Regions from separate parts of the Streptomyces kunmingensis genome, predicted to be linked through region 1. Evidence: predicted binding sites of a transcription regulator. Region 1 holds the regulator's gene; the other holds the start of a gene.
The links. The regulator HspR, encoded in region 1, represses chaperone genes until heat shock. The targets are predictions, from matches to a motif close to TTGAGNNNNNNNNNCTCAA.

Region 1 (14,763 bases):
GACGCGGGGCGACATAGGCGGCGACGCCCGCGCGACGGGCCCGGAAGCCGTGGTCGTAGTCGCCCATGCCGTGCCGGAAGACCTTGTCGATGTCGCCGACCCGCTCCCGTACGGCCCAGGGCAGCAGGACCACGTCGCCGTCGTACGTGTCGCAGGGCTCGGGGCCCTCGGACGGTTCGACGAGGGCGAGGGTGCGGCCGTGCCGGCGGCGGCCCGAGCGGGCGGTGACGCCGTCGCGCCGGACGGCGCCCACGACGACGGCCTGTTCGTCGAAGTCCGCCGACACGTCCAGGAGGCGGGCCAGCGCGTCCGGCGCGAGGCGGACGCCGTCGTCGAGCCACAGCTGGTGCGTGGGTTCCGGGATGCCGGCCGCGCGGCTGTTGCGGCTGGCGAGGCGCGTGCCCTGGCCCCAGTAGACGTCGGGCCCGACGGCCGTCACCTGGACGCCGGGGTGGGCGCGGCGCACGGCCGGTGCGGTGCCGTCGGTGGAGCCCGCGTCGACCAGATGGACCCGTACGTGCGTCCCGGCGGGAAGGCCGCGCTGTGCGGCGAGCGCGTCGAGGGCCGCGAGGGTGGTGGTGCGACGGTTGTGGCTGACCATCAGGACGGCTACGACGGCTACCCGGGGCAGTTCCACGAGGGCTCCTTGCGTCGTACGGCCCGCCAGCAGCTGAGCGAACGCGCTGGTCAGAGCGGCTTTCCCAGAAGACTGCCCATAAGCGCAGGATAAAAGTTGAGTGGGTGCGGCTCATGTCTGTTGACGGGGAGGGGGGTGGTGTTGCAGTCTTGAGTCAGTTCCACTCAAGTATCAGCTGGAGGAATCGAAATGGCACGTGCGGTCGGCATCGACCTGGGCACGACTAACTCCGTCGTCAGCGTTCTCGAAGGCGGCGAGCCCACCGTCATCACCAACGCCGAGGGCGCCAGGACCACGCCGTCCGTCGTCGCCTTCGCCAAGAACGGCGAGGTGCTCGTCGGCGAGGTCGCCAAGCGCCAGGCGGTCACGAACGTGGACCGGACCATCCGCTCCGTCAAGCGCCACATGGGCACTGACTGGAAGGTCAACCTGGATGGCAAGGACTTCAACCCGCAGCAGATGAGCGCCTTCATCCTGCAGAAGCTGAAGCGCGACGCGGAGTCCTACCTGGGCGAGAAGGTGACCGACGCGGTCATCACCGTCCCGGCGTACTTCAACGACTCGGAGCGTCAGGCGACGAAGGAGGCCGGCGAGATCGCGGGCCTGAACGTCCTGCGTATCGTCAACGAGCCGACGGCCGCCGCCCTGGCGTACGGCCTCGACAAGGACGACCAGACGATCCTCGTCTTCGACCTCGGTGGCGGCACCTTCGACGTGTCCCTCCTGGAGATCGGCGACGGCGTCGTCGAGGTGAAGGCCACCAACGGTGACAACCACCTCGGTGGTGACGACTGGGACCAGCGCGTCGTCGACTACCTGGTCAAGCAGTTCAACAACGGCCACGGCGTGGACCTCGCCAAGGACAAGATGGCGCTGCAGCGTCTGCGCGAGGCCGCCGAGAAGGCGAAGATCGAGCTCTCGTCCTCGACCGAGACCACGATCAACCTGCCCTACATCACGGCGTCCGCCGAGGGCCCGCTGCACCTGGACGAGAAGCTCACGCGCGCCCAGTTCCAGCAGCTCACGTCCGACCTTCTGGAGCGCTGCAAGACGCCGTTCCACAACGTCATCAAGGACGCGGGCATCCAGCTCTCCGAGATCGACCACGTCGTTCTCGTCGGTGGCTCGACCCGTATGCCCGCCGTCGCCGACCTCGTCAAGGAACTGACGGGCGGCAACGAGGCGAACAAGGGCGTGAACCCGGACGAGGTCGTCGCCATCGGCGCCGCCCTCCAGGCCGGTGTCCTCAAGGGCGAGGTCAAGGACGTCCTGCTCCTCGACGTCACCCCGCTGTCCCTCGGCATCGAGACCAAGGGAGGGATCATGACGAAGCTCATCGAGCGCAACACCACGATCCCGACCAAGCGTTCCGAGATCTTCACGACGGCCGAGGACAACCAGCCGTCGGTGCAGATCCAGGTCTACCAGGGCGAGCGCGAGATCGCGGCGTACAACAAGAAGCTCGGAATGTTCGAGCTGACGGGCCTGCCGCCGGCCCCGCGCGGTGTCCCGCAGATCGAGGTCGCCTTCGACATCGACGCGAACGGCATCATGCACGTCACGGCCAAGGACCTCGGCACGGGCAAGGAGCAGAAGATGACCGTCACCGGTGGCTCCTCGCTGCCGAAGGACGAGGTCAACCGGATGCGCGAAGAGGCCGAGAAGTACGCGGAGGAGGACCACGCCCGCCGCGAGGCCGCCGAGTCGCGCAACCAGGGCGAGCAGCTCGTCTACCAGACGGAGAAGTTCCTCGCGGACAACGCCGACAAGGTCCCCGGTGACGTCAAGACCGAGGTCGAGGAAGCCGTCACCGAGCTGAAGGAAAAGCTCAAGGGCGAGGACTCGGCCGAGATCCGCACCGCCACCGAGAAGGTCGCCGCCGTCTCGCAGAAGCTGGGCCAGGCCATGTACGCCGACGCCCAGGGCGCGCAGGGTGCCGAGGGCGCAGCCCCGGGTGCCGAGGGTGCCGCCGGCCCGAACATGGGCAAGGACGACGACGTGGTCGACGCCGAGATCGTCGACGACGAGAAGCCGAACGACGCGAAGGGTGGCGCCGCCTGATGACCGAGGAGACCCCGGGTCTCGGCGACGAGAACGCCGAGCAGCCCGACGTCCCCTCCGGCGCCACCGCTGATGACGCCGAGCCGAAGGCCCCCGAGTCCTCCCTCCAGGAGGGCCCGGCGGCCCCGGCCGGGGACACGAGCAAGGCGGCCGCGTCCGCGCAGGACGTGGCCCTGACGGCCCAGCTGGACCAGGTGCGTACCGCGCTCAACGAGCGCACCGCGGACCTCCAGCGCCTCCAGGCCGAGTACCAGAACTACCGGCGCCGTGTGGAGCGGGACCGCGTGCAGGTCAAGGAGATCGCCGTGGCGAGCCTCCTGACCGAGCTGCTGCCCATCCTCGACGACGTCGGCCGGGCCCGTGAGCACGGCGAGCTCGTCGGCGGCTTCAAGTCCGTCGCGGAGTCGCTCGAGACGGTCGCGGCCAAGCTGGGCCTCCAGCAGTTCGGCAAGGAGGGCGAGCCCTTCGACCCGACGGTCCACGAGGCCCTGATGCACAGCTACGCGCCGGACGTCACCGAGACGACCTGTGTGGCGATCCTGCAGCCGGGTTACAAGATCGGTGACCGGACCATCCGCCCCGCGCGGGTGGCCGTGGCCGAGCCGCAGCCGGGCGCGCAGGCGGGCACGTCGGACACCGCCGACGCCCCCGAGGCGGACGCGGAGAAGGAGAGCGGTGGCCCGGACGAGGGCTGACGTCATCCGCGGAGAAACTGATGTGAGTGAGGAGGGACGTCGAGGCCGATGAGCACCAAGGACTTCATCGAGAAGGACTACTACAAGGTCCTCGGCGTCCCCAAGGACGCCACCGACGCCGAGATCAAGAAGGCGTACCGCAAGCTCGCCCGGGAGAACCACCCCGACGCCAACAAGGGCAACGAGAAGGCGGAGGAGCGCTTCAAGGAGATCTCCGAGGCGAACGACGTCCTCGGGGACCCCAAGAAGCGCAAGGAGTACGACGAGGCGCGCGCCCTGTTCGGCAACGGCGGGTTCCGTCCGGGACCCGGCGGGGGCGGCGGCGGATCGTTCAACTTCGACCTGGGCGACCTCTTCGGTGGCGGCGCCCAGGGCCAGAGCCAGGGCCAGGGCGGGTTCGGCGGCGGCATCGGCGATGTCTTCGGCGGCCTGTTCAACCGGGGCGGCGCGGGCGCGGGTACCCGTACCCAGCCGCGCCGCGGCCAGGACATCGAGTCCGAGGTGTCGCTCAGCTTCACCGAGGCCGTGGACGGCGCGACGGTTCCACTGCGCATGTCGTCCCAGTCCCCCTGCAAGGCGTGCTCCGGCACCGGCGACAAGAACGGCACGCCGCGCGTGTGCCCGACCTGCGTCGGCACCGGGCAGGTCTCGCGGGGCGGCGGTGGCGGCTTCTCCCTCACCGACCCGTGTGTGGACTGCAAGGGCCGCGGCCTCATCGCCGAAACGCCTTGCGAGGTCTGCAAGGGCTCCGGCCGGGCCAAGTCCTCGCGCACCATGCAGGTCCGCATCCCCGCCGGTGTCTCCGACGGCCAGCGCATCCGCCTGCGCGGCAAGGGCGCTCCCGGTGAACGGGGCGGCCCCGCAGGCGACTTGTACGTGGTGGTCCACGTCGACTCGCACCCCGTCTTCGGCCGCAAGGGCGACAACCTCACGGTGACCGTGCCCGTCACGTTCACCGAGGCGACGCTCGGCGGCGAGGTCAAGGTGCCCACGCTCGGCGGCCCCGCCGTCACCCTGAAGCTGCCCCCGGGCACGCCGAACGGGCGGACGATGCGGGCCCGCGGCAAGGGCGCCGTCCGCAAGGACGGCACGCGTGGCGACCTCCTGGTCACGGTCGAGGTGGCCGTCCCCCAGGAGCAGGACCTTTCCGACGAGGCCCGTTCGGCCCTCGAGTCGTTCCGCAAGGCGACTGAGGACACCGATGTGCGGGCAGAACTGTTTCAGGCCGCGAAGGGAGCTTGAGCGAGATGGACGGCCGGCGTCGCACCAACCCGTACGAACTCACCGAGGAAACCCCGGTGTACGTCATTTCGGTGGCGGCCCAGCTATCCGGCCTGCACCCGCAGACACTGCGCCAGTACGACCGCCTCGGCCTGGTCTCACCCGGCCGCACGGCGGGCCGTGGCCGGCGCTACTCGGCCCGCGACATCGAACTGCTGCGCACCGTCCAGCAGTTGTCGCAGGACGAGGGCATCAATCTCGCGGGCATCAAGCGCATCATCGAGCTGGAGAACCAGGTGGCGGCGCTCCAGTCCCGCGTGGCGGAGCTCTCCGCCGCCGTGGAGGGAGCCGCCGCCACGATGCAGCAACGTGAGGCGGCGGTACACGCCTCGTACCGCCGCGACCTGGTCCCGTACCAGGAGGTCCAGCAGACCAGTGCGCTGGTGGTGTGGCGGCCCAAGCGGTCGTCCGAGCAGTGACGCTCTTCGCTCGGAACAGGTGAGAGGGCCCGGAGTCTTGGACTCCGGGCCCTTTCTCTGTACAGGCCCGCCGTCGCTTGCTTGAATCCACAGTTATCGGCCATGGAGCAGGGGGGCACATGACTGAGCAGGATGTCGAGGCGCGGGTCGATGAGCTGGTCCGGGGGCTGCGGCGGATGGCTGCCGGGCTGTGGGAGGCGGCGGCGGAGCATCCGCAGCCCGCGCGGGCGCGGGAGTTGTCGGCGGCGGCCCGCGCGCTGACGAACACCGTGCTGCCGCGCCTGGACGGGGAGACCGTCGAGGCCGACCCGGCGGGCCGGAGCGGACCCGAGGTGCGGGACACCGTGCCGGCGGCGCGGAGCACGGCCCTCGAAGAGCTCATCGAGCTGTACGTCGCGGACTACGCCCGGCGCCTGGACGAACCGGTGATGACCGACCCGGACCTCCCGTACGGGCAGTGGAAGCATCTGCACCGGGTCGTGTTCGGACGCGACGGCGACCACTTCGAGCATGCGCCGCTGTGGAACGACGCCGTGCCCAGCCGGGGGAGAGCGGTCGTGCGCGGTGTCACCTCGCAGGCGGAGGTGTTGCGCCGCATGCATCACCGTTACGTGCTCCGGCGGGACCTGGACAGCGCCGAGGGCGCGCTGGCCGTCCAGGTGCTGCACGCGTGCGACGCGATCCGCGGTTGTCGCGCGATCAAGGACGCAGGCTTCGTCGCTCTCGACGAGCTGGACCTCGACCTGGAGAACCTGAAGTGGCGTGCCCTGGTGACCGCCGCGGGCCGGGGCGCGGAGGCCGGCAGCCGGTTGCGCGAACTTCTCGGGCAGGTCGAGGTCCTGGCAACGGTGGTGCTGGAACTGGACACGAGGTACCGGCAGCATGGCGCCGAGCCCGCCCTGTCCTCCCGGATCGCCGGCGCCGCGCAGGGGGTGCAGGCACTGGCCCTGGACTGGCGTCCGGACAAGGGCGCTCTCCCGTAGCCGGGCCGCTCTCCGCGCCGTCCTGGGGCATGCCGCAGGATGGACCCATGACCGAGATCCGTACCCCTCGCCTCCTCCTGCGCCGCTGGTCGCCCGACGACGACCTGGCGCCGCTCGCCGACATCCAGGCCGACCCTGTCGTGATGCAGTACATCGGCGATGGCGCCCCGCGTTCCCTCGACGAGAGTGCCGAGGACATCGAGCGCTGGGAGGAGGAGTGGGGCGACGAGGGCTTCGGCCTCTTCGCCGTCGAACTCCTCGGCTCCGGCGAGCTCGCGGGCGCGGTCGGCCTCTACGTTCCCGACGCTCCGCCCCGGATCGCGGAGCACATCGGCATCCAGTGGCGGCTCGCACGCCAGTTCTGGGGCCAGGGGTATGCCTCGGAGGCGGCCCAGGCGACCTTGGAGTTCGCCCTCCAGGACCGCGGCATCGACCGTGTCGTCGCGGCCACCGCACCCGGCGACACGTCCTCGGCGAAGGTGCTCGACAAGCTCGGCATGAGCTTCACCGGGGAGGACGAGGGTTTCCGGCTCTACGCGATCGACCTGACGGAGTACGAGGGCTGACCGGCGAGAAACTCCGCCCAGGCCGCGCCCGTCACGGTGAGGCGGGGGCCCTGGGTGTTCTTGGAGTCGCGGATGTGGGTGGTGCCGGGGGTGTGGGCGACCTCGACGCAGTTCGGGTCGTCGCTGCCGCTGCTGTAGCTGCTCTTGAACCAGGCCAGTTCGGAAGGGCTCCCGGCGGAGGTCTTGCGGTTCATAGTTCTCCCAGCACTTGCTCGATGAAGGCCAGTGACTCTCCTGGTGGGTGAGCCTGAGCCCGGATGATGCCACACCGCAGTTCGATGACGCGGAGTTGCTTCGGGTCGGAGACCGGGCGACCGCCGAAGAGCCTTACCCCGCGCCCGAGAGCTGTCCCGTCCATGAACTTCAGCACCTCCATCTCCCCGCTCATCCCGGCGTGGTCCTCGCTGTCCGTCGGCATGACCTGGATCTCGACCTGCTGCAACTTCCCGAGCTCCAGCAGGTGTTCGAGCTGGCGCCGCAGCACCATCTTCCCTCCGATCGGTCGTCGCAGGGTCACCTCTTCCTGGATGAAGCTGAGGTTCGGTGCCGGGTCGCGTTCGAAGATGGACTGTCGTGCCACGCGCGCCGCCACACCTCGCTCGATCTGCTCCCGGGGGAGAACTGGGCGCCACATAGAGATGAGCGCCTGCGCGTACTCCGCCGTCTGGAGCAGACCGTGCAGATAGTGGTCCGAGTACGCCGTCAACTCCACGGATTTCGCTTCGACCTCGGCGATGTCCCGCACCTTCTTCGGATACCGGAGCTTGGCCGCGTCCTCCTTCAGTGACTTGATGCGGCCGCCCGCCTTCAGTACGTCGTCCGCCTTGTCGAGGTACTCGGGCCGGGGGATCCGCGCCCCACCCTCGACCTTGTAGACGATGCCCTCTCCGTAGCCCAGCGCCGCTCCGAGTTCGGACGCCTTGAGGCCGACCGCCTCCCGCCAGGCCCTCAACTGCCGCCCGATCAGCGCCATGACGGCCGCGCCCTCCTCGTCGCCCGGCTCCAGCTCCCAGCCGTCACCATCCGTCGCCTCAGCCATCCGCGCCCACCTCCGGTCCGCCGTACTCGCCGCATACTTACCGTCAACGGCCCTACCCCCAAGGCGGCTTGGACAGCCTGTACAACCCTGGACAAACGCTGGACAGTCACCGTACGTGACGGCCATGTTGCGGGTCAGAGTAAGCAGGTGCGGCCACGCTGAGTGACGTGAACCCGGAAATCAGCGAACTCCCGCACACCGCTCGCCACTTCCACATCCAGCTGTCACCCACGCCCCGCGGAGCCCGCCTCGCACGCCTCCTCGCCGTAGAGCAACTCCACGCCTGGGGGCTGGCTCTCGACCTCGACGCGGCAGCACTCGTCGTCGCCGAACTCGCCGCGAACGCGGTCACGCACGGACGGCTGCCCGGCCGTGACTTCCGGTTGAGCGTCTACGTGGCCGGGCGCACCCTGCGCATCGAGGTCGCCGACGCGCGGGGCGAGGCCGTCCCCGAGCCTCGGCTTCCGGCGCCGGAGCACGAGTCGGGCCGCGGCCTCGTCCTCGTAGCGGCGCTCACCGACCGATGGGGTGTCATCGCAGGTCCGAGCCCCCGCAAGACGGTCTGGGCCGAACTCGATCTCGTATGACGACCGGCGCACGGAAACCCGTGCCCCGGTGGCGGGGGCGGCAACACCAAAGGAACGGGGGAGAGGGAAAGGAACCAGGCCAAGCCCCACCTCTCCTCCCGTCGCGACACGGACGGGTGAAGGTCGGCAACTCGGCTTGCGGACGCGCCCGTTGCGCCCCCTACGCTCACGCACAACAGAACAGAACGCATGACCACAATCCAGACATGTGACGGCCCCCGCCGGGACTGGCATCCCACTGCGAGGGCCTGACCACCGAGGAAGTAGGAGCTTCCCGATGGATACCCAGCACCCTAGCGCGGCCTCCGACGCCCCGGGCGGCATCGTCCACGCCGTCCTTACCTCCGACGTAATCGACCCCGCCCCAAGGCACCCGGCAACCTGAAGTCACCGGAACCCGGGCGGCGCACTCCGCTCGGGCTCCGGGTCCCATGAGCTGCCGAGACACCCCTTCTGGAGGGCCGAGCCATGACCGGAACCCGTACCTACGAGACCGCCGTCGCCCGCTACTTCGAGGCCTGGAACGCGTCGGGGGCCGAGGAGCTGGGCAAGGCCGTCGCCGCCGCCTGGGTCGAGGACGGCGCGTACACCGACCCCCTGGCCGAGGTCGCCGGGCACGACGGGGTCGCGGCCGTCATCGGCGCCGCGCACGAGCAGTTCCCCGGGTTCTTCTTCCGGCCGCTCGGGGCGGTCGACGGGCATCACGGGATCGCCCGGTTCGGCTGGGAGCTGGTGTCGGAGGCGGACGGCAGCGCGCCCGTCGCCGGGTTCGACGTGATCGAGCTCGCCGAGGACGGGCGGATCCGGGCCGTGCACGGCTTCCTGGACCGGGTGCCCGACGGGGCCTGAAGCCAAGGGCACGGCGAGGGTGTTACCGCCGGGTACACATGTCCGGTATTCGCTGTATCTGGCTTCATGTGGGGAAGTAACGGATGCGGTTTCGTTGCGGTGTTGCTTCACCTCTTGACGTGACTTGGGCGGCCGAGTTGGCTTCGAGCCACCTCGGCCGCACCGTTGCGGCCACGTCAGGGAGGTATCCGTAATGAACACGCGAATGCGATGTGCCGCGCTGGCCGGCGCCGCATCCGTCCTGGTGGTCTCGCTCACGGCCTGCGGTGGTGTGCTGCCCGGCGGGGACAGCGAGAGCAGCGCCCCCGTGCGCAAGGGCAACGACGTCAAGATCGGTCTGCTGCTCCCGGAGAAGGAGACCGCGCGCTACGAGAAGTTCGACTACCCGAACATCGAGAGACAGATAGCGAAACTCACCGACGGCCAGGGACAGCTGGTCTACGCCAATGCCGGGAACGACGCCGACCTGCAGAACCGGCAGGTGGACCAGATGATCGCCAAGAAGGTGGACGCGCTGATCGTGGACGCCGTCGAGGCGAAGACGATCACCGCCTCGGTCCAGAAGGCGAAGGACGCGGGCATCCACGTCATCGCGTACGACCGTCTCGCCGAGGGGCCGGTGGACGCGTACGTCGGCTTCGACAACGGGCTCGTCGGGGAGACCCAGGGCAAGGAGCTCGTCCAGGCCCTCGGCGACAAGGCCACCAAGAACAGCAAGATCGTCATGATCAACGGCTCGCCGACCGACCCGAACGCCGTCGACTTCAAGGAGAGCGCCCGCGCGGAGCTCTCGGAGTCGGTGACGATCGCCAAGTCGTACGACACCGTGGCCTGGAAGCCGCAGAACGCCAAGGCCAACATGGAGCAGGCCATCGCGGCGATCGGCGCCTCCGACATCGCCGGCGTGTACTCGGCCAACGACGGCATGGCGGGCGGGGTGATCGCCGCGCTCAAGGAGGCCGGGATCACCAAGATGCCCCCCATCACCGGCCAGGACGCCGAACTTGCCGCGGTGCAGCGGATTCTGACCGGCGATCAGTACATGAGCGTCTACAAGCCGTACCCCGAGGAAGCCGCCACGGCCGCCGAGATGGCGGTCCGCGTCGCGCAGGGCCGGACCATCGAGTTCGAGGCCCTCGCGATGGACCGGACGGACAGCCCGACGACGAAGCAGGTCCGTACGGCGAGCGTGAGCGTCGTGGCGCTGACGCGCGACAACATCAAGCAGACCGTGGTGAAGGACGGGATCTACACGGTGCGGGAGATCTGCACCGCGAAGTACGCGGCGGCGTGCGCTGCGGCGGGCCTCACATAGCCGTCCGACCTTGTCCTCGGTACCGGCGCGGGGCGTGACCCCACCCGCCCCGCCCGGTCAGTGCTCCTGCGTGAGAATGCCCGACTGCCCTATCAGGAAGCCGAGCTGGGCCCGGCTCTCGCTGCCGAGCGTCGCGGCCAGTTTGGCGATGTGGACACGCACGGTGCGGATGTTCATGCCCAGGCGCTCGGCGATGACGGCGTCGGTGTGGCCCTCGATGAGCAGCTTGGCGATGGTGCACTGCCGCGTCGTGATCCCCTCCGACGTCGGCTCCTCGCCGGCCGCCTTCGGGTACATCGGTGTGGCCAGCCGCCAGAGCCGCTCGAAGGTCGTCGCCAGGTAGGCGATCAGTGCCGGGTGCCGGATCTCCAGGGCGACGGTGCGGTCCGGGTTCGCCGGGATGAAGGCGACGGTGCGGTCCAGCATGACGAGGCGCTCGGTGACCTCGTCGAGGGTGCGGACCTGGACGTCGCCGAACAGCTGCTCGTAGTGGGCGGTGATCGACGGGTAGTGCCGGGACGGGTGCTGGTAGAGCGTGCGCATACGGCCCCCGCGGGCGAGCAGTTCCTGTTCCCGGGGGAGCGCGGAGGCGAGCAGTTCGGGCGGTCTCTGCCCGCCGGGCTGGACGGTCAGCAGCTCCTTGGAGGAGACCGTCATGGCCTCGCCGATGGCGTCGTTGATCCGCTGGAAGCCGAGCAGGACCTCGATCATCGGGGTGCTGGGGATCGAGGCGCGCTGTGCGGCGAGGTCGATCAGCGGGGCGAACGTCTCCGCCAGCAGAGCCTCCTTGCGGCGCTGGTGCGCGATGCTGTCCTCGACGGCCTTCAGCAGGTCGGGGAGTACGACCGCGGGCGGTACCGGACGCAGCCACTCCGGATCGTCGGCGTCCTGGCGCAGCAGACCGAACGCTTCCAGACACGGGACGGGCTCGGCCTCCTCGCGCCGTACACGCCCCTCGCGCAGTGTCCTTGCGTACAGACTCGAGCCGGCATCGCAGAGCTCTTCGGGTCCGTGCTGATGGGCGACTGGGATCACGTGTGACTCTCTTCGACCGGCTGAGGGATTCCTGTCAGGGGTGTCAGTTCTCCCGTTCGAGAATTCCTGACCTGGCTATCAGATAGCCGAGCTGAGCGCGGCTTCCGCTGCCGAGGGCGGCGGCCAGTTTGGCGATATGTGCACGGCACGTGCGTACGTTCATACCGAGCCGGCGGGCGATGGCCTCGTCGACATGGCCGTCGATGAGGAGCTTGGCGATGGAGCGCTGTACGCCCGTGATGCCGTCGGTCGGTGGAGCATAGGGGGTCTCGTCCAGGAGCGGCACCGCACGCTGCCACAGCTGTTCGAAGACACTGGCCAAGTACTCGACGAGACCGGCGTGGCGCAGCTCCAGCGCGGCGTGGCGGTCTTCGCGAGCGGGAATGAACGCGACCGAACGGTCGATGATGATCAGCCGCTCGATGAGCTCCTCGAGCGTGCGTATTTCCACGTTCCCCTGGGCGAGCGCTTCCGCGTAGGCGAGGGTGCCGTGGCTGTGCCTCGCGGTGTGCTGATAGAGCGTGCGCATGGTGATGCCGCGGTCGGTGATCTCCTTCCCCATCTGCAGTGCTTTGGTCAGCGTGTGCTCGTCCCGGCCGCCGCCGGGCTGCACCGTGAGCATCTCCGTGGTGCAGTCGGCGAGGGCCATTTCGATCGCCGCGTTGATCCGGTCCTTGCCCTCCAGGACCGTGATGGTGTGGGTGGTCGGCTGCGACTGTGCGCTGATGGCCAAAAATGGCTCGAAGGTGTCGGTCAGCTCGACCGCGAGCATCCGGCGTTCCTGGATTTCGCGTTCAAGAGGTTGAAGACGCTGTGAAAGTGCGGCGGAGGGTAGAACGGGGCGGAGCCAAGCGGGGTCCTCTGCGTCAGGATGCAGGAGGGCGAGGTCCAGGAGGCAGGGAGCCGCGCTCACTTCCGTGCGGGCGATGCGGCCGGAGCGCAGAGCGGCCGCGTACAACTGTTTTCCCGCGTCGCACAACTCGGTTGTGGCGTGTGGATGTGCCCGGTTTGAGCTTGTTGATGGCATTGCTCCACCCCCCAGGGTCCTGAACGTGCAGGAACATGATGCATCGACCCTGTGGTGTTTGCGTGGCTGAATGAGCCATCGTCATGGAGAGCCGGGGGAGAGAAGCCATGGAAGTGAGGACAAAACCCACTATGCGTAAGGGAATACTTGGCGTAGCACTTGCTGGCGCCTTCTCCGCCGGGTTGGTCTTCGGTGCGGTTGGCCCGGCGGACGCGATCTGGAACTCCGCGCCGACGACGGTGCAGGCGGCGCCCGGCGACGCGATCTGGAACTTCGCGCCGACGGCGCAGAAGGCACCTCAGGACCCGGTCTGGAACGCCGCCCCCACGGCGCAGCAGGCGCCCGACCCGGTCTGGAACGCCGCCCCCACGGCGCAGCAGGCTCCCGACCCGGTCTGGAACGCCGCCCCCACGGCGCAGCAGGCATCCGATGACCCTGTCTGGAACGCCGCACCCACGGACGCCGCCGAATGATCACCCCACCGGACGACAGATCCCTACGCCGCGAGATGGCGATCGCCTACCGGTCCGGGTGGCACACGATCGACCTCGTGACGGCCGTCCCGAACCCGGGTGACTCGCTCATGGTCACCCTCTTCGGGGAGCCGATCATCGTGGTGCGGGACGACGACGACGACCTTCGGGCCTACCGGTGTCTGCGGCGCCCCCGCGGCGCCCCGCAGCCGGTACGGACGGTCGTCCGGTACGGGATGATCTTCGTCAACCTCGACCAGCGTGACCACCAGCTGGTCGGGGACGCGGGACCCGAGGCCCCGCACACCAGTACCACCTCTGCCACCCCCCGCAGTGCCTGACGCGATTCCCCCGTCGTAGTAGATCGCGCAGGTGCTTCCCCCCGCAGCGGCGTCACCGTGGACCTGAACACGGTGGCGCCGCTGCAGTTTTGTGTAGAGATCTCGGTACCGGCTACTCGTCGAAGACGGCGTTGCCCGTGCCCCGGTCCACGGCGATCTCGATGACCACCCGGTCGGGGTTGGGGCGCGGCGGGCGCGAGTACCGCTCGGCATAGCGGCGCTCGGCGTCCGCCACCAGCACCGGGTCCGTGCGCACGCTCGCCGTCCCCTCCAGGGTGGTCCAGCGCCGGCCGTCGACCTGGCAGACCGCGACCCGCGCCGGAGTGCCGGCCGGCGCCGACAGGATGTGGGCGATCTTCCGGCTGGCCTTGTTCGTGATGACCCTGGCCACCCGCTCCCCGGCGTCGTACGTCACGCCGACCGGTACGACGTGCGGCGTGCCGTCCGCGCGCAGGGTCGTCAGGGTGCACAGGTGCCGTTCCTGCCAGAAGCCGAGGAAGGAGGTGCCGGGGGAGTCCAGGTCGATCTGTTTGGCCATGGTCCGGAATCTATCCCCGACCGCCCTCGTCGGCGCCCTCGGCCACCTTGAGCGGAATAGACTCAACTTTGTGTACGCTGAATAGGTCAGAGTTGCCCGTGACGTGGAGGAGAAGGAGAACAGTTACGTGGACGCCGAGCTGACGAACCGGAGCCGTGACGCGATCAACGCGGCCACCAGCCGGGCCGTGTCCGGGGGGCACCCGGATCTGACCCCGGCGCACTTGCTCCTTGCCCTGCTCGAAGGGCAGGACAACGAGAACATCACCGATCTGCTGTCCGCCGTCGACGCCGACCAGGCGCAGGTCAGGGCGGGGGCCGAGCGCGTCGTCGGCTCGCTGCCCAGCGTCACCGGATCGACGGTCGCGCCGCCGCAGCCCAACCGCGAACTGCTCGCCGTCGTCGCCGACGCCGCGGAGCGGGCCAAGGAGCTGGGCGACGACTTCCTCTCCACCGAGCATCTGCTGATCGGTATCGCCGCCAAGGGCGGGGCCGCGGGCGAGGTACTGGCCGACAATGGGGCCACCACGAAGAAGCTGGCCGAGGCATTCACGAAGAGCAGGGGAGGGCGCCGGGTGACCACACCCGACCCCGAGGGCTCGTACAAGGCCCTGGAGAAGTTCGGTACCGATTTCACCGCCGCCGCGCGCGAGGGACGGCTCGACCCCGTCATCGGGCGCGACCAGGAGATCCGCCGCGTCGTACAGGTGCTGTCGCGGCGCACGAAGAACAACCCTGTGCTCATCGGTGAGCCCGGCGTAGGCAAGACCGCCGTCGTCGAGGGGCTCGCCCAGCGCATCGTGAAGGGCGACGTCCCCGAGTCCCTCAAGGACAAGCGGCTCGTCTCCCTCGACCTCGGTGCCATGGTCGCGGGGGCGAAGTACCGCGGCGAGTTCGAGGAGCGCCTCAAGACCGTCC
Region 2 (14,763 bases), on a different contig from region 1:
CGGTCGACGGGGGTCTCGGTGTTCCTCCCGGGGTCGGAGGAGAGCAGGAGCAGTCCGTCGGACGAGACGACCGCGACGGAGAGGAGCCCTGGTACCTCCTCTACGAGATTGGTCAGCAGCCAGTGCAGATTGCGTGCTTCGCTGCTGAGCGCGGGGTTGTTGAGTGCAGGGGTGGGCGCAGTCAACTGCTTGCCTCCTCGGCTGAGTCCCCCTTGGCTTCTCCGATACGTTCCTGGGTCCCGGTCCCGGTCCGGGTCGCGGGCGCCGCGTCCTCGATCTCCGCCTCCACGGCGCGCCGGCCCTGCTGGGCGCCGGTGTGGAAGCCGCCGAGCCTGCGGCGCAGCGCGTCCGCGTCGACGGCGCCGGTGCGCGGCTTCGGGGCGGCGGCGGGCGCGGTCACCCTCGGGGTGCGCTTGGGCAGGCCCTTGTCGGTGACACGCTCCCACTGCGGGGAGCGCTGCGCGGGCACCTCGGCGGTGGGCTCCGCGGGGTCCTGCGCGGCGGTCTGCTCCGCCGGGTTCTGCGCGGCGGTCTGCTCCGCCGGATTCTGCGCGGCGGTGGGCTCGACGGGGTCCTGCGCGGCCGTGGGCTCGGCGGGGTCCTGCGGGGCGGTGGGCTCCGCGGGGCTCTCGTCCGGGGTGTGCTCGTGTGGGCCGGGGCCGGAGTCGTCGGGCCGCGGCGGGGCGACGAGCTCCATGGTGGTCTCGGACTCGGCCTCCGTCCTGGGCTCTGCCTCTGCCTCTGCCTCTGGTCGCGCCTCGGCCTCGGCCTGCGCCTGCGCATCTGCCTCTGCCTCTGCCTCTGCCTCGCGGACGGCTTGTTCGGCTGCGGCGATGAGCGGGTCCGGGGCGTCCGGGTCCGGGGCGGGTGCCGGGTCCTGGGCCGGTGTGAGGGGCTGGTCCGTGGAGCGGCCGTCCAGGATGTTGGAGTTGGCCTCGGCCTCGGAGCCCGGCAGATGCACGGCGGGGGCACCGCCCGGCACCGGCACGGGCGGCGGCGCCGCCACGGCGGGTGCGGCGGCGAGCAGCGCGGTGGGCAGCACGACGACGGCCGCGACACCGCCCTGCTTCTGCTCGCGCATGCGGACCCGCACGCCGTGCCGAGCGGCGAGCCGCGCGACGACGTACAGACCGAGCCCGAGCCCGTCCTCGTCCTCCGGGTCGTGGCTCTGCTCGGCGGAGAAGGCGGACAGCCGGCCGTTCAGCTCCCGCATCCGGTCCTCGGCCATGCCGATGCCCTCGTCCTGGACGGAGAGCATGACCTCGCCGTTCTCCAGGAGCCAGGCGGAGACCTCGACGGCGGCGTCGGGCGGCGAGAACGACGTGGCGTTCTCCAGGAGTTCGGCCACGAGGTGGCTGAGGTCGTCGGCGGCGAACCCGGCGATGTGGGCGTGCGGCGGCAGCGCGGCGATCCGGACGCGCTCGTAGCGCTCGATCTCCGAGACGGCGGCGCGCAGGACGTCGACGAGCGGCACCGAACCGGCGTGCTGCTGGCCGTGCTCGGCTCCGGCGAGGACGAGCAGGTTCTCGCTGTGGCGCCGCATGACGGTCGCGAAGTGGTCGAGCTTGAAGAGCGTGGCGAGCCGCTCGGGGTCCTGCTCGCGGTCCTCCAGGCCCTCGATGACCCCGAGCTGTCGCTCGACGAGTCCGAGGGTGCGCAGGGCGAGGTTGACGAACGTGCTGTGGATCGAGTTCCGCACGCGTTCCAACTGCTCGCTCGCATCGGCGAGTTCGGCGCGCAGGGCGTCGCGGTCGTCGGCCATGCGCTGCCGCTCGCCGATGAGGTGCTTGCGGTCGGACTCCAGGGTGCCCTGCCGCTCGTGGAGGGCGACGGCGTGGGCGTGCAGGGCGTTGACCGAGCGGATGACCTGGGCGAACTCGTCGTTGCGCCCGGTGAACTTGACGGGTTCCTCGGTGGCCGGGGCTTCGGCGATCCGGGCGGATCCGATGCGGAGCACGGCGAGCGGGCGGGTCAGCGAGCGGGCCGTGCCCATGGCGACGCCGACGGCCGCGAGGAGGCAGACGCCGACCAGCGCGATACGGAGTTCGAGGCCGTCGACGTCGTCGTCGCGCAGCGCCTCCAGGCTCTTGACGCGCTGGTCGCCGAGCGCGGACTCGGCGCCCCGCATCGCGTCGATCCGGGAGGTCAGTGCGGCGTCGACGCTCTTCGCGTCGTAGGCCAGCTCGTCCTCGGACAGGGTCGGGGCGTCGGTCAGCCGGGTCAGGTACTTGTCGGCCTTCGTGACGTCTGGCCCGGTGACGGTGGAGTCGTAGGCGGTCACGGACGCGGCCGGGGCGGAGTCGCGGAAGTCGTCGAGCGCGGCCTGTTCGCGGACGCGGGCCTGCTGGGCGGCGGCGCTCAGCTCGTCACGCCGCTTGCTCTCGGCGGAGTCCTCGCTCGCGACGGTCTTGGGCAACCCCGTGACGGGGTCGATGACGGTCGTGGTGTCCGTCGGCTCCGGCACGGCGTACGCGGCGAGCAGCAGGCCGCGGGCGGCGGAGGCCTGGTCGACGGCGCGGTCGAGGTCGGCGAGGGCGTGTGCGCCGGACCCCGCGCGGGGCGGCATCGCGTCGGCCAGCTCCTCGGCGAGCCGGTGCAGTTCCGTGATGGCCTTGGAGTACGAGGTGTGCGCCTCCAGGGCGGAGCCCTTGCCAGTGAGGGCGGCGCGGCGGACGGCGGCGACATCGTCGACGGTGCGCCGCAGGGACCCGGTCGCGTCGACGCGCAGTTCGTCCACCTGCCGGTCGACGCGGGCGCTGCGCTCCTCGCTGAGGCCCTGCCCCTTGGGGCGTCCCGCGGCGATGAAGGCGCTGACCTCGTCGCGCTCGTCGGCCAGCGCGTGCGACAGCGCGAGGGCCTGCTGGGTCCGCTCGGCGTCGTCGACGAGCCCCTGGGACTCCCCCACCCGCCCGGAGGCGGCCACGATGGTCGGCGCCCCGGCCCCCACGATGGCCGCGGCCACCACGGCGACAGCCACGATCAACCGGCTCCGCACCCGGGCCCGCTTGCCCTTCCCTGCGGGGGCGGGAGCCGGCTGCGGCGCGCCGGCGGCCGAGGTGGGCGCAGGCTTCGGGGTGCTTTCGACGGAGGCCGGCTTCGGGGTGGTGCCAGGTTTCGGGGTGGTGCCAGGTTTCGGGGTGGTGCCAGGTGAGGGGGGCTGCGGGGTGTTCCCGGTGACGGGGTCGGTGGAGTCGGGGCCGGGGCTGCCCGCGTCCGCCGGGTTCAATGCCGCCGATTCCAAGCCACCCGCACCATCCGGCCCACCCGTCCCACTGGCCCCGTTACCGCCGGAGGTGTTCCGCACCTGGTGCTCGCATTCCTGACTCGTCCTACCCATGGGCGCAGGTGACGGACCGTCAACCCACGCGCTCCTCTGGCATGGCTCCTGACCATTCCAGTGCCGGTGAGCAGGGGGCGCACATCACCTTGCCCGCCACCCGAAGGAGTGAACATCGAGGGGGAGTTGGGGAGCAAGTTCCCCGGACCCGGCGCCGACGCGCCCACAGTGCGCCGGTTGGACGTCTTTCACAGGCTTTGGCAAGATGCCCCGCCACGCCTCAACGGAGTTGATCATTCCGCCCCAAAACAGGCGCCCCACCTGCCGGTACAGGCCAACCCGCACAGATCGGCCACTCCCGTGCAGACCTCAGGCAGACTGGCCGAATGCGCATCGAACTGACCACCGAACCCGGCGCCCCCGACCGCCCGAACGAGGACTACGCGTCGATCTCGGTTCCGGCCTGCGGACAGGGCGGATCGCTGGTCGTTCTGGACGGTGTCACACCCCCGCCCACCGAGGACGGCTGCCTGCACTCCGTCCCGTGGTTCACCGCCCGGCTCGGCTCGGCCCTGGCCGAACTGTCCGCTTCACGCCGGGATATGACGTTGCGTTCCATCCTCGCGGCGGCCATCACCCGCACCGCCGACGCCCACCGCCCGACCTGTGACCTTTCTCACCCGCGCACGCCACAGGCAACCGTCGTCCTGGCCCGCTGGGACGCGGAGCGGGTCGAGCATCTGGTGCTGTCCGACTCGGCGCTGCTCGTCGAGGCCCCGGACGGCGCGGTGTCGGTGCTGCTCGACGACCGCCTCGACCGGGTCCCGCGCGCCTCCCTGGTCTCGGACGAGGTGGCCGACGCGACGGTACGCAACAAGGAGGGCGGCTTCTTCACCGCGGCCGCCGACCCCACGGTGGCGACCCGCGCCGTGACCGGCACCCTCCCCCGCACTCAGGTCCGGGCACTGGCCGCGCTGACCGACGGAGTGACGCGCTGGGTGGAGAAGTTCCACGAGGGCGACTGGGCCGAACTGTTCGCCCTCATACGCAAGGAGGGCGCGGAGGCGGTGGTGGCGCGGGTCCGCGCGCTGGAGGACGCGGATGCGCAGGCCCGTACGTATCTGCGACACGGCAAAACCCACGACGACGCGACGCTGGTGTACGCGGAGTTCTAGCGTCACGGGGCTCCGCCCCGTACCCCGCTGCCTCTCGTCCGCAAGGCGGGGCTGATGAACATCTACTCCGCCCCGGCGTTCAACTGGTGCAGCAGCCGCGCCAGTTCCGCCACCTCCACCCGGTCCCACCCCGCGAGCTGTCGCACGTACCTCATGCGCCGCGCCTCCCGCACCTGCCCGAAGTCGGCCCGGCCGCGCTCGGTGAGGGAGATGAGCCAGGCGCGGCCGTCGGCCGGGTCGGGTTCACGGGCGACGAAGCCGAGGTCCTCCAGGGCGCGCAGCTGGCGGCTCATCGTGGCCTTGCCGACCCCGATGTACGCGGCGAGTTCGGTGGCCCGCTGCGCCCCGCACTCCTCCAGGCGCACGAGCAGCCCGTACGCGGCCGGCTCCAGGTCCGGATGGACCTCACGGGCCATCTCGCCCGAGGAGGCCCGGGCCCGGCGCAGGAATACCGTCAACTCCCGCTCCAGGGCGAGGAATTCGTGGTCCACACCAGTCGGCGCGGGCGCGGAATTCGTGTCCCGTTCGGCGCTCTGCCGCTCGCCGTTCCCGTCTTCGTGCACGTCAGCACCCATGGCCAGAGTTTCCCCGGGTTTCCCGGTTCTGAAAGTTTTCGCCAATTGCCGCCATTACCGCAGCTCCGTCAGTATTTCGCAGGAGTAGACCAACGGCAGCATCCGGTCCCTCTTCCCACCCGCCGGTCTACATGCGTAGCGTCATGCATGGCATGTCCATTCCAGCTCGCTATCAATCCGGCCGGCCGTGCCGCCGGAGAGACATGTCGACAGGTCGCACACCCGGCACAGGTCCCCGATCAGCGCCGCGCTGGTCCCCCACGGCCTTCATGGAGGCATGCAATGCCCGTGCACAGACCCGGAACCCCCAAGCGTAGAAGCGTCGCCGCCGGCGCCCTGCTCGCCGCCCTCTCCCTCCTGTTCACCCTGCCGAGCGCCGCGCAGGCCGCCGACGTCCCCGCCCGGGGCGAAGCCCGTATGGGCATGGGCGTGGCCGCGCACGACGGCGACACCGGCCAGGGCCCGGTCGGCAGGGTCACCCAGACCGAGGGGGTCGACGTCAGCAGCCACCAGGGCAACGTGGCCTGGTCGACCCTCTGGAGCAGCGGCGTGAAGTGGGCCTACGCCAAGGCCACGGAGGGCACGTACTACACGAACCCGTACTTCGCGCAGCAGTACAACGGCTCGTACAACGTGGGCATGATCCGCGGCGCCTACCACTTCGCGACCCCCGACACGACGAACGGCGCCACGCAGGCCAACTACTTCGTGGACCACGGGGGCGGCTGGTCGAGGGACGGCCGGACGCTGCCCGGCGTGCTCGACATCGAGTGGAACCCGTACGGCGCCGCCTGCTACGGCAAGACGGCGGCCGGGATGGTCACGTGGATCCGGGACTTCGTGAACCAGTACAAGGCGCGCACCGGCCGCGACGCCGTGATCTACACGGCGACGAGCTGGTGGACCCAGTGCACGGGCAACTCCGCCGCGTTCGGCTCCACCAACCCGCTGTGGATCGCCCGCTACGCCTCCACCGTGGGCACCCTGCCGGCCGGCTGGGGCGTCCAGACGATCTGGCAGTACACGTCGAGCGGTCCGACGGTCGGCGACCACAACAAATTCAACGGCGCCCTGGACCGAGTCCAGGCACTGGCCAACGGCTGACCCAACCAAGCCTGTCCGGCCAAACCAAGCCCGTCCGGTCAAAACAAGCCCGTCCGGTCAAAACAAGCCCGTCCGGTCAAAACAAGCCCGTCCGGCGATTGAGGACCGGGGTCCGGGGCAGTGCCCCGTGACGGTACGCGCAGGCCCGGGCTCCCTAGAGAACCCGGGCCTGCACTATCCGGCCACACCCGTCACGCCGCGACCGGAACCTCCAGATCCGCCGGGGCAGAAGCGGGCGCAAGCGCCAGCTCAAGCACCTGCCGCACATCCGTCACCGGATGCACATCCAGCTTCTCCAGCACCTCGGCCGGCACATCATCCAGATCCGCCTCGTTCCGCTTCGGGATGATCACCGTAGTGATCCCGGCCCGATGCGCGGCGAGCAGCTTCTGCTTCACGCCCCCGATGGGCAGCACCCGCCCGGTCAGCGAAACCTCCCCGGTCATCGCCACATCCGTCCGGACCAGACGCCCACTCAGCAGCGAGGCAAGGGCGGTCGTCATGGTGACGCCCGCGCTCGGCCCGTCCTTGGGCACGGCCCCGGCCGGGAAGTGGATGTGCACGCCGCGCTCCTTCAGATCGGCGACGGGCAGCTCCAGCTCCGCGCCGTGCGAGCGCAGGAAGGAGAGCGCGATCTGCGCCGACTCCTTCATGACGTCGCCGAGCTGACCGGTGAGGGTCAGTCCGGCCGCGCCCGTCTCCGGGTCGGCGAGGGACGCCTCCACGTAGAGCACGTCACCCCCGGCGCCGGTCACGGCGAGCCCCGTCGCGACACCCGGCACCGCCGTGCGCCGCTCGGCCGGGTCCTGCGCGGACTCGGGCACGTGGTGCGGCCGCCCGATGAGCGACCGCAGCTCGGCGTCGGTCACCGTGAACGGCAGCTCACGCTCGCCCAGTTCGTGCTGCGCGGCCACCTTGCGCAGCAGCCGGCCGACAGAGCGCTCCAGGTTACGGACACCGGCTTCCCGGGTGTACTCCCCCGCGAGCTTGCGCAGCGCGCTCTCGTCGAGCGTGACCTCGTCCTTCTCCAGACCGGCCCGCTCCAGCTGGCGCGGGAGCAGGTGGTCGCGGGCGATGACGACCTTCTCGTCCTCGGTGTAGCCGTCGAGCCGCACCAGTTCCATACGGTCGAGCAGTGCCTCGGGAATGGCTTCGAGGACGTTCGCGGTCGCGAGGAACACCACATCGCTGAGGTCGAGTTCGACCTCCAGGTAGTGGTCGCGGAACGTGTGGTTCTGCGCCGGGTCGAGGACTTCGAGCAGGGCCGCGGCGGGGTCGCCGCGGAAGTCGGAGCCGACCTTGTCGATCTCGTCGAGCAGGACCACCGGGTTCATCGACCCGGCTTCCTTGATCGCCCGCACGATGCGGCCCGGCAGGGCACCCACGTACGTACGGCGGTGGCCGCGGATCTCGGCCTCGTCGCGGACGCCGCCGAGGGCGACGCGGACGAACTTGCGGCCCATCGCGTGCGCCACGGACTCGCCGAGCGAGGTCTTGCCGACGCCGGGCGGGCCGACGAGGGCGAGCACGGCGCCGCCGCGACGGCCGCCGACGACGCCGAGCCCGCGCTCGGAGCGCCGCTTGCGCACGGCCAGGTACTCGGTGATGCGCTCCTTCACGTCCTCCAGGCCCGCGTGCTCGGCGTCGAGGATCTCCTGGGCGCCCTTGATGTCGTACTCGTCCTCGGTCCGCTCGGTCCACGGCAGTTCGAGGACGGTGTCGAGCCAGGTGCGGATCCAGGAGCCCTCGGGGGACTGGTCGCTGGACCGCTCCAGCTTCTCGACCTCCTTGAGCGCGGCCTCGCGGACCTTCTCTGGCAGGTCGGCGGCCTCGACGCGGGCGCGGTAGTCGTCCGACTCCTCGCCCTCCGCCTCGCCGTTCAGGTCGCGCAGTTCCTTGCGGACCGCGTCGAGCTGGCGCCGCAGCAGGAACTCGCGCTGCTGCTTGTCGACGCCTTCCTGTACGTCCTTGGCGATCGACTCGGCGACGTCCTGCTCGGCGAGGTGCTCGCGCAGCTGCTCGGTGGCGAGCTTGAGGCGGGCGACCGGGTCGGCGGTCTCCAGGAGTTCGATCTTCTGGTCGGTGGTGAGGAAGGGCGAGTATCCGGAGTTGTCGGCGAGGACGGACACGTCGTCGATCTGCTGGACGCGGTCCACGACCTGCCAGGCGCCGCGCTTCTTCAGCCAGTTGGTGGCGAGCGCCTTGTACTCCTTGACCAGCTCGGTGACGGCGCCGGGCAGGGGCTCGGGCACCTCCTCCGCGACGGTCAGTCCCTCCACCCAGAGGGCGGCGCCGGGTCCGGTGGTGCCCGCGCCGATCCGCACGCGGCCGCGGCCGCGGATCAGGGCGCCGGGGTCACCGTCGGCGAGGCGGCCGACCTGCTCGACGGTGCCGAGCACACCGGTGTTCGCGTACGTGCCGTCGATGCGCGGAACAAGCAGCACCTTCGGCTTGCTGTCCCCACTGGATCGGGCGGCGGCCTGGGCGGCCTCCACCGCGGCGCGGACGTCCGTGTCGTTCAGGTCCAGGGGCACCACCATGCCGGGCAGCACGACCTCGTCGTCGAGCGGCAGCACGGGCAGGGTGAGCGGTGTGGACGTCGAAGCCATGATCTCCCCTTCGGCAGTCAAGTTGAGCTATGTCGACTCAATGCTCGAGCGCCTCCGAATGTTCCCAGCCACGTGTTCGCTCTCAGCGATCGCACCTGTCCCAGCAGAAATGGACCCCCGTAAGGTGCGAACAGCGCCAGTGACTATTACGGGGGCCCTATCGGGTCTCTCTCCCACCGGGGGTGTGTTCATGGCAGGCGACGCCGATCTCGTACGCGACTGGGTGGACGGCTGGGTCGTGTCGCGCGGGGCGGCTCCCCCGCTCGTCGAACCCTGGGGGTACACGGTCCATGTGGGCCTGCCGGAGCAGCCGGGGCGGCACGTCCTCGGCGCCGTCAACGACGGGGTGCGCGAGGACGACGTCCGCAAGGCCGCCGAGTCGACGCGCGCCCGCGCCTTCCACCTCAAGGTCTTCGCCGAGCCCGAGCGCGTCCTGCCGTGGCTCGGCCCCGCGTGGCAGCCGTACGGCTCGGGCGACTTCCTGATGGCGACGGCCCTGGTGCCCACCGCCGGACCGGCCGTCCCCCCGGGCTACCGGCTGCGCACCTGGAGCCGCGGCGGCGTCGTCCGGGCCCTCGTCACCGACGCGGACGGGGCGTTCGCCGCGCGCGGCCAGGTCGCCCCGACCGGCGCGAGCGCGGTCGTCGACCAGATCGAGACGTCCTTACGCCACCGCCGCCGGGGCCTCGGCAGGGTGGTCATGGCCGCCCTGCACGCGGCCGCCGCGGCTCAGGGCGCCACCCGGGCCGTCCTCGCCTGCACCCCTGAGGGCCGCCTGCTCTATGAGGCGGTGGGCTGGCACGTCGTGGCGCCGCTGACCAACGCGAAGCACCTTGGGGCGGTGGGCTGAGGGGTCATGCGGCTGCGGGCCGGTGGGGGCTGGTCGCGCAGTTAGCCGCGCCCCTGGAGCATGCGGCTCCGCCGCAGCCCCATGAGGGCGCACGCAGTGCGCCTTTCAGGGGCGCGGGGAACTGCGCGACCAGCCACGACGGTGCCGCACCCGCCCCACCGGGGCATTACCCACGGCGAGCGGACCGGCCAGGCACCCTGCGGCGCAGCAGGGGCCAGGTCCCGACGCCGACGGCCAGCGCCAGCAGATGCCCCCAGTTCGTCATCGGGTCGGTGAACGCGACCAGGTCCTCGATCAGCATCGCCGCGAAGCCGCCGAGCACCAGCCACCGCGGCCATGGGGTGAGCAGCCCGGCCAGCGCCCCGATGCTGGCGGCGACGCCGAAGCTGATGCCGTAGTCGAGGCGGTGCAGCGAGCTCTGGGGAAGGTGGCCGGCCATCACCGACAGGCCCACGGGGATCTCGGTGGCCAGGGTCGCCAGGACATGGCCGAGCAGGAAGACACCGGCGGTGCGCAGCCCGCCCGTGCGCCGCTCCAGAGCGGTCAGCACGACCACGAACGCGACCACGAGCGGGGACATGACGCCGCCCGCGATCCACAGCGCGCTGGCCCCGAGCACGAGCACCGGCGAGTGCGCCAGGTGCGTGACGTCGGTGCTGGACGCCCGGAGCGCCGCGGAGACCGTGTCCGGGTCCGCGAACTCCATGAACAGCGAGGTGCCGGCGAGGACGACGGCGTACGCGAAGGTGAAAGGGGTCCCGGTCGGCGTGGGCAGCAGCCGCCGCAGCCGCGCACGCCTCGGGCGCGGGCGTGGCCCGGTCTCCAGGGGCGGGGGGCTCGGCTGCGCCGGGATGCCGGCCGCCGGGCGCCGGACCTCGGGTGCGGGCACCGTCTCGACGTCGGTCTCCGGACGCCGGACCCCAGGTGCGGGCACCGTCTCGACGTCGGCCGTCACGCCTGCCTCCCCGTGCAGCAACCCTTTCGCACAGCTCCCTTTCGCCCAGTTCCGTCCCTGAAGATCTATCCCAGATTTCGGTCCGGCCGCCGCCACTGTCCATGACAGGCGCCACATGTGACCAGTTTCACAGCAACCTCCCGGACGTCGACGGCGTCCGCCTCGAACCCACCGCTCCGGCCCACCAGAATGACCACATGCCCGACAGCTTTGTCACGGAAATGCCCACCGTCCTGGACCGCCGTACCGGCCCCTTCGGCGAGGTCGTCCTGCGCCGCCACGGCGCTCTGCTGCAGATCATCGCCAACGGCACGTTCCTGATGGACACGTCCGACGGCCGCTCGGAGCGGCTCCTGATCGACGCGGCGCTGGCCGCGCTCCCGCCCACCCGGTCCGGGCCGAGCCTCCTCATCGGCGGTCTGGGCGTCGGATTCTCCCTGGCCCACGCCGCGGCGGACCCCAACTGGGGCCGCATCACGGTCATCGAGCGGGAACCCGCCATCATCGACTGGCACCTCGACGGGCCGCTGCGCCCCCTCTCCGCCGAGGCCGTCGCCGACGCCCGCACCGAGATCATCGAGGCCGATCTGGTCCGCCACCTGCACGAGGCGTCCGTCACGTACGACGCCCTCTGCCTCGACATCGACAACGGCCCGGACTGGACCGTCACCGAGGACAACGAGGGCCTCTACTCACCCGCGGGCCTCGCCGCCTGCCAGGCCCGCCTCAACCCCGGCGGGGTACTGGCCGTCTGGTCCGCACAGCCCTCCGCAAATTTCGAAGGAACCTTGCGGAATGCCGGATTCCGGGCGGTCCGCACCGAAGAGATCCCCGTTGTCCGAGGCGTACCCGACGTGGTGCACCTCGCAGTACGGGCCGCGTAGCCGACCGGCGGTAACTCCCCGTACGCTGACGTCCGAAACCCAGATCATTCAAGCGTCAAGCGCGTCAGGACGGCGCGCATTCAGGGGCGGGGCGATGGAGCAGACACACACCTCCCACAACGGCAGCACGGCGACCCCGGGTGCCCAGCGACGGGTGCTGGTCGTCGAGGACGACCCCACGATCGTGGACGCCATCGCCGCCCGGCTGCGGGCCGAGGGATTCCTCGTGCAAACCGCACAGGACGGACCGGCGGCGGTCGACACGGCCGAGGCATGGCAGCCCGACCTGCTGATCCTCGACATCATGCTGCCCGGATTCGACGGGCTCGAGGTCTGCCGCCGGGTGCAGGCGGCACGACCGGTCCCGGTCATGATGCTGACGGCACGCGACGACGAGACGGACATGCTCGTCGGGCTCGGCGTCGGCGCCGACGACTACATGACCAAGCCGTTCTCCATGCGGGAACTGGCGGCGCGGGTCCACGTGCTGCTGCGCAGGGTCGAGCGGGCGGCACTCGCCGCGGCGACCCCCCGCAGCGGCATCCTGCGCCTCGGCGAGCTGGAGATCGACCACGCGCAGCGCCGCGTGCGGGTCCGCAGCGAGGACGTCCACCTGACGCCCACCGAGTTCGACCTTCTGGTGTGCCTGGCGAACACCCCCCGCGCGGTCCTCTCCCGTGAGCAGCTGCTCGCCGAGGTGTGGGACTGGGCGGACGCCTCGGGCACCCGCACCGTCGACAGCCACATCAAGGCCCTGCGCCGGAAGATCGGCGCCGAGCGGATCCGCACCGTGCACGGTGTGGGCTACGCACTGGAGACGCCGAACCCGTCATGAGCACTGGCAGCGGGGACCGGGCACCGCACGGCCGCTCCCACCGGCCGCATCCCCTCAGCCCGCTCTGGGCGACGGGCGGCCTGCGCCCCTTCTCGATCAAGGCGAAGCTCGGCACGCTCGTCGTCGTCTCCGTCTTCATCACCACGGGCCTGCTCATGGTGGCGATGTACACGGCGACGGAGCTGCGCTTCATCACCGTGTTCTCGATCATCGCGACGCTGCTGATCACTCAGTTCGTGGCGCACAGCCTCACCGCGCCGCTCGACGAGATGAACACGGTGGCCCGCTCCATCTCCAACGGCGACTACACGCGCCGGGTCCGGGGTGCGGGCCGCCGCGACGAGCTCGGTGATCTCGCGGTCACGATCAACCGCATGGCCGACGAGCTGGCGGCCCAGGACCAGCAGCGCAAGGAGCTGGTCGCCAACGTCTCGCACGAGCTGCGCACCCCGATCGCGGGCCTTCGCGCGGTCCTGGAGAACGTCGTGGACGGCGTCATGTCGGCCGACCCCGAGACGATGCGCACCGCGCTGAAGCAGACGGAGCGGCTCGGCCGGCTCGTCGAGACCCTCCTCGACCTGTCCCGCCTGGACAACGGCGTGGTCCCCCTCAAGGCCCGCCGCTTCGAGGTCTGGCCGTATCTGTCGGGCGTGCTCAAGGAGGCGAACATGGCGGTGTCCCAGCGCGCCGGCATCGCCTCCGGCTCGGGCACCCATACGCGTACCGACGTCCATCTCCACCTGGACGTCTCGCCGCCCGAGCTGACGGCGCACGCCGACCCGGAGCGCATCCACCAGGTCGTGGCGAATCTCATCGACAACGCGGTGAAGCACTCGCCGGCGCACGGCCGCGTCACCGTACGGGCCCGGCGGGGCCCCTCCCCCGAGTCCCTGGTCCTCGAGGTGCTCGACGAGGGGCCCGGCATCCCGCAGTCGGAGTGGCACCGGGTCTTCGAGCGTTTCAACCGGGGCAACGCCGGACAGTCGGCCAACGGCAAGGGTGACGGCGGCACGGGCCTCGGCCTCGCCATCGCACGCTGGGCCGTGGACCTGCACGGCGGGCGGATAGGCGTGGCCGAATCGGAGCGTGGCTGCCGCATCAAGGTCACTCTTCCGGGAGAGCCGCGAACGCAAAGTTGACGTAGGGTTTCGGTCAGGCGGAGGTCAAGCCGCGTCCACGCGTGCCCGGATGTGCCGGGTGCGCGTCCGAACGTACCGAAACCCCGGTTGTTTCCCGCCATTTCACGGCCCGAAACCCGACGTCCGATGTGACTTACACGACGGATCACCGGCCCGGTCTGCACGTCTCGCTCATGGAGGCGTAGCCTTTATTCCCGCTGTCCATCACCTTGTGAGAAGCGGAAGAGGGCGGTTACCGCCGTGTCGCCACAGTCCCCCAGTAACTCGAGCATCTCGACCGAGACCGACCAAGCCGGCCAGGGTAAAAACCCTGCCGCTGCCTTCGGTCCCAATGAGTGGCTCGTCGACGAGATCTATCAGCAGTACCTCCAGGACCCGAATTCGGTCGACCGAGCCTGGTGGGACTTCTTCGCCGACTACAAGCCAGGTGCCGCAGCCGCGGGGGCTGCGCCGACCGCGGCGCCGGCCCAGAAGCCCGCGGCCCCGGCCCAGCCGGCTCCCGCCGCGCAGGCACCCGCCGCACCGGCCCCGGCCGCCCCCGCGAAGCCCGCCGCGGCTCCCGCACAGGCCGCCCCGGCTCCCGCGCAGCCTGCACCGTCGGGTCCCGCCGCCGCGAAGCCCGCCCCCGCCGCCCCCGCTCCGAAGAAGGCTGAACCAGTGACGACCGAGGCCCCCGCCGGCCCCGAGCTCGTGACGCTGCGCGGTCCCGCCGCCGCCGTCGCGAAGAACATGAACGCGTCCATCGAGGTCCCCACGGCCACCTCCGTGCGCGCCGTCCCGGTGAAGCTGCTGTTCGACAACCGCATCGTCATCAACAACCACCTCAAGCGCGCCCGCGGCGGGAAGATCTCCTTCACGCACCTCATCGGGTACGCGATGGTGCAGGCCATCAAGGCCATGCCGTCGATGAACTACTCCTTCGCGCAGAAGGACGGCAAGCCGACCCTGGTCAAGCCGGAGCACATCAACTTCGGCCTCGCCATCGACCTCGTGAAGCCCAACGGCGACCGTCAGCTGGTCGTCGCGGGCATCAAGAAGGCCGAGACGCTGAACTTCTTCGAGTTCTGGCAGGCCTACGAGGACATCGTCCGCCGCGCGCGTGACGGCAAGCTCGGCATGGACGACTTCACCGGCGTCACGGTCTCCCTGACCAACCCCGGCGGCCTCGGCACCGTCCACTCCGTGCCGCGTCTGATGCCCGGACAGTCGGTCATCATGGGCGTCGGCTCGATGGACTACCCGGCCGAGTTCCAGGGCACGAGCCAGGACACCCTCAACAAGCTCGGCATCTCGAAGGTCATGACGCTCACGTCGACCTACGACCACCGGGTCATCCAGGGCGCCGCCTCCGGCGAGTTCC

Region 2: lon (endopeptidase La) is a predicted target of HspR. The motif match lies at 8,763-8,781, and genes of this name have one in related genera.

Annotation. Positions count from the first base shown of each region.
Region 1 covers NZ_BAAATS010000017.1:335,393-350,155, forward strand. The annotation lists gene ABD366_RS20940 (glycosyltransferase family 2 protein) at 1-601, opposite strand, end outside; gene dnaK (molecular chaperone DnaK) at 827-2,698, shown strand; gene grpE (nucleotide exchange factor GrpE) at 2,698-3,393, shown strand; gene dnaJ (molecular chaperone DnaJ) at 3,442-4,635, shown strand; gene ABD366_RS20960 (heat shock protein transcriptional repressor HspR) at 4,641-5,093, shown strand; gene ABD366_RS20965 (hypothetical protein) at 5,213-6,076, shown strand; gene ABD366_RS20970 (GNAT family N-acetyltransferase) at 6,124-6,642, shown strand; gene ABD366_RS20975 (DUF397 domain-containing protein) at 6,609-6,836, opposite strand; gene ABD366_RS20980 (helix-turn-helix domain-containing protein) at 6,833-7,681, opposite strand; gene ABD366_RS20985 (ATP-binding protein) at 7,849-8,268, shown strand; gene ABD366_RS20990 (nuclear transport factor 2 family protein) at 8,737-9,117, shown strand; gene ABD366_RS20995 (sugar ABC transporter substrate-binding protein) at 9,311-10,432, shown strand; gene ABD366_RS21000 (helix-turn-helix transcriptional regulator) at 10,490-11,467, opposite strand; gene ABD366_RS21005 (helix-turn-helix transcriptional regulator) at 11,511-12,494, opposite strand; gene ABD366_RS21010 (hypothetical protein) at 12,626-12,967, shown strand; gene ABD366_RS21015 (hypothetical protein) at 12,964-13,308, shown strand; gene ABD366_RS21020 (pyridoxamine 5'-phosphate oxidase family protein) at 13,421-13,846, opposite strand; gene clpB (ATP-dependent chaperone ClpB) at 13,974-14,763, shown strand, end outside.
Region 2 covers NZ_BAAATS010000018.1:107,469-122,231, forward strand. The annotation lists gene ABD366_RS22135 (roadblock/LC7 domain-containing protein) at 1-185, opposite strand, end outside; gene ABD366_RS22140 (nitrate- and nitrite sensing domain-containing protein) at 182-2,977, opposite strand; gene ABD366_RS22145 (protein phosphatase 2C domain-containing protein) at 3,664-4,452, shown strand; gene ABD366_RS22150 (MarR family winged helix-turn-helix transcriptional regulator) at 4,515-5,015, opposite strand; gene ABD366_RS22155 (lysozyme) at 5,310-6,131, shown strand; gene lon (endopeptidase La) at 6,323-8,740, opposite strand; gene ABD366_RS22165 (GNAT family N-acetyltransferase) at 8,931-9,590, shown strand; gene ABD366_RS22170 (rhomboid-like protein) at 9,757-10,545, opposite strand; gene ABD366_RS22175 (spermidine synthase family protein) at 10,743-11,429, shown strand; gene ABD366_RS22180 (response regulator transcription factor) at 11,524-12,264, shown strand; gene ABD366_RS22185 (sensor histidine kinase) at 12,261-13,403, shown strand; gene ABD366_RS22190 (multifunctional oxoglutarate decarboxylase/oxoglutarate dehydrogenase thiamine pyrophosphate-binding subunit/dihydrolipoyllysine-residue succinyltransferase subunit) at 13,644-14,763, shown strand, end outside.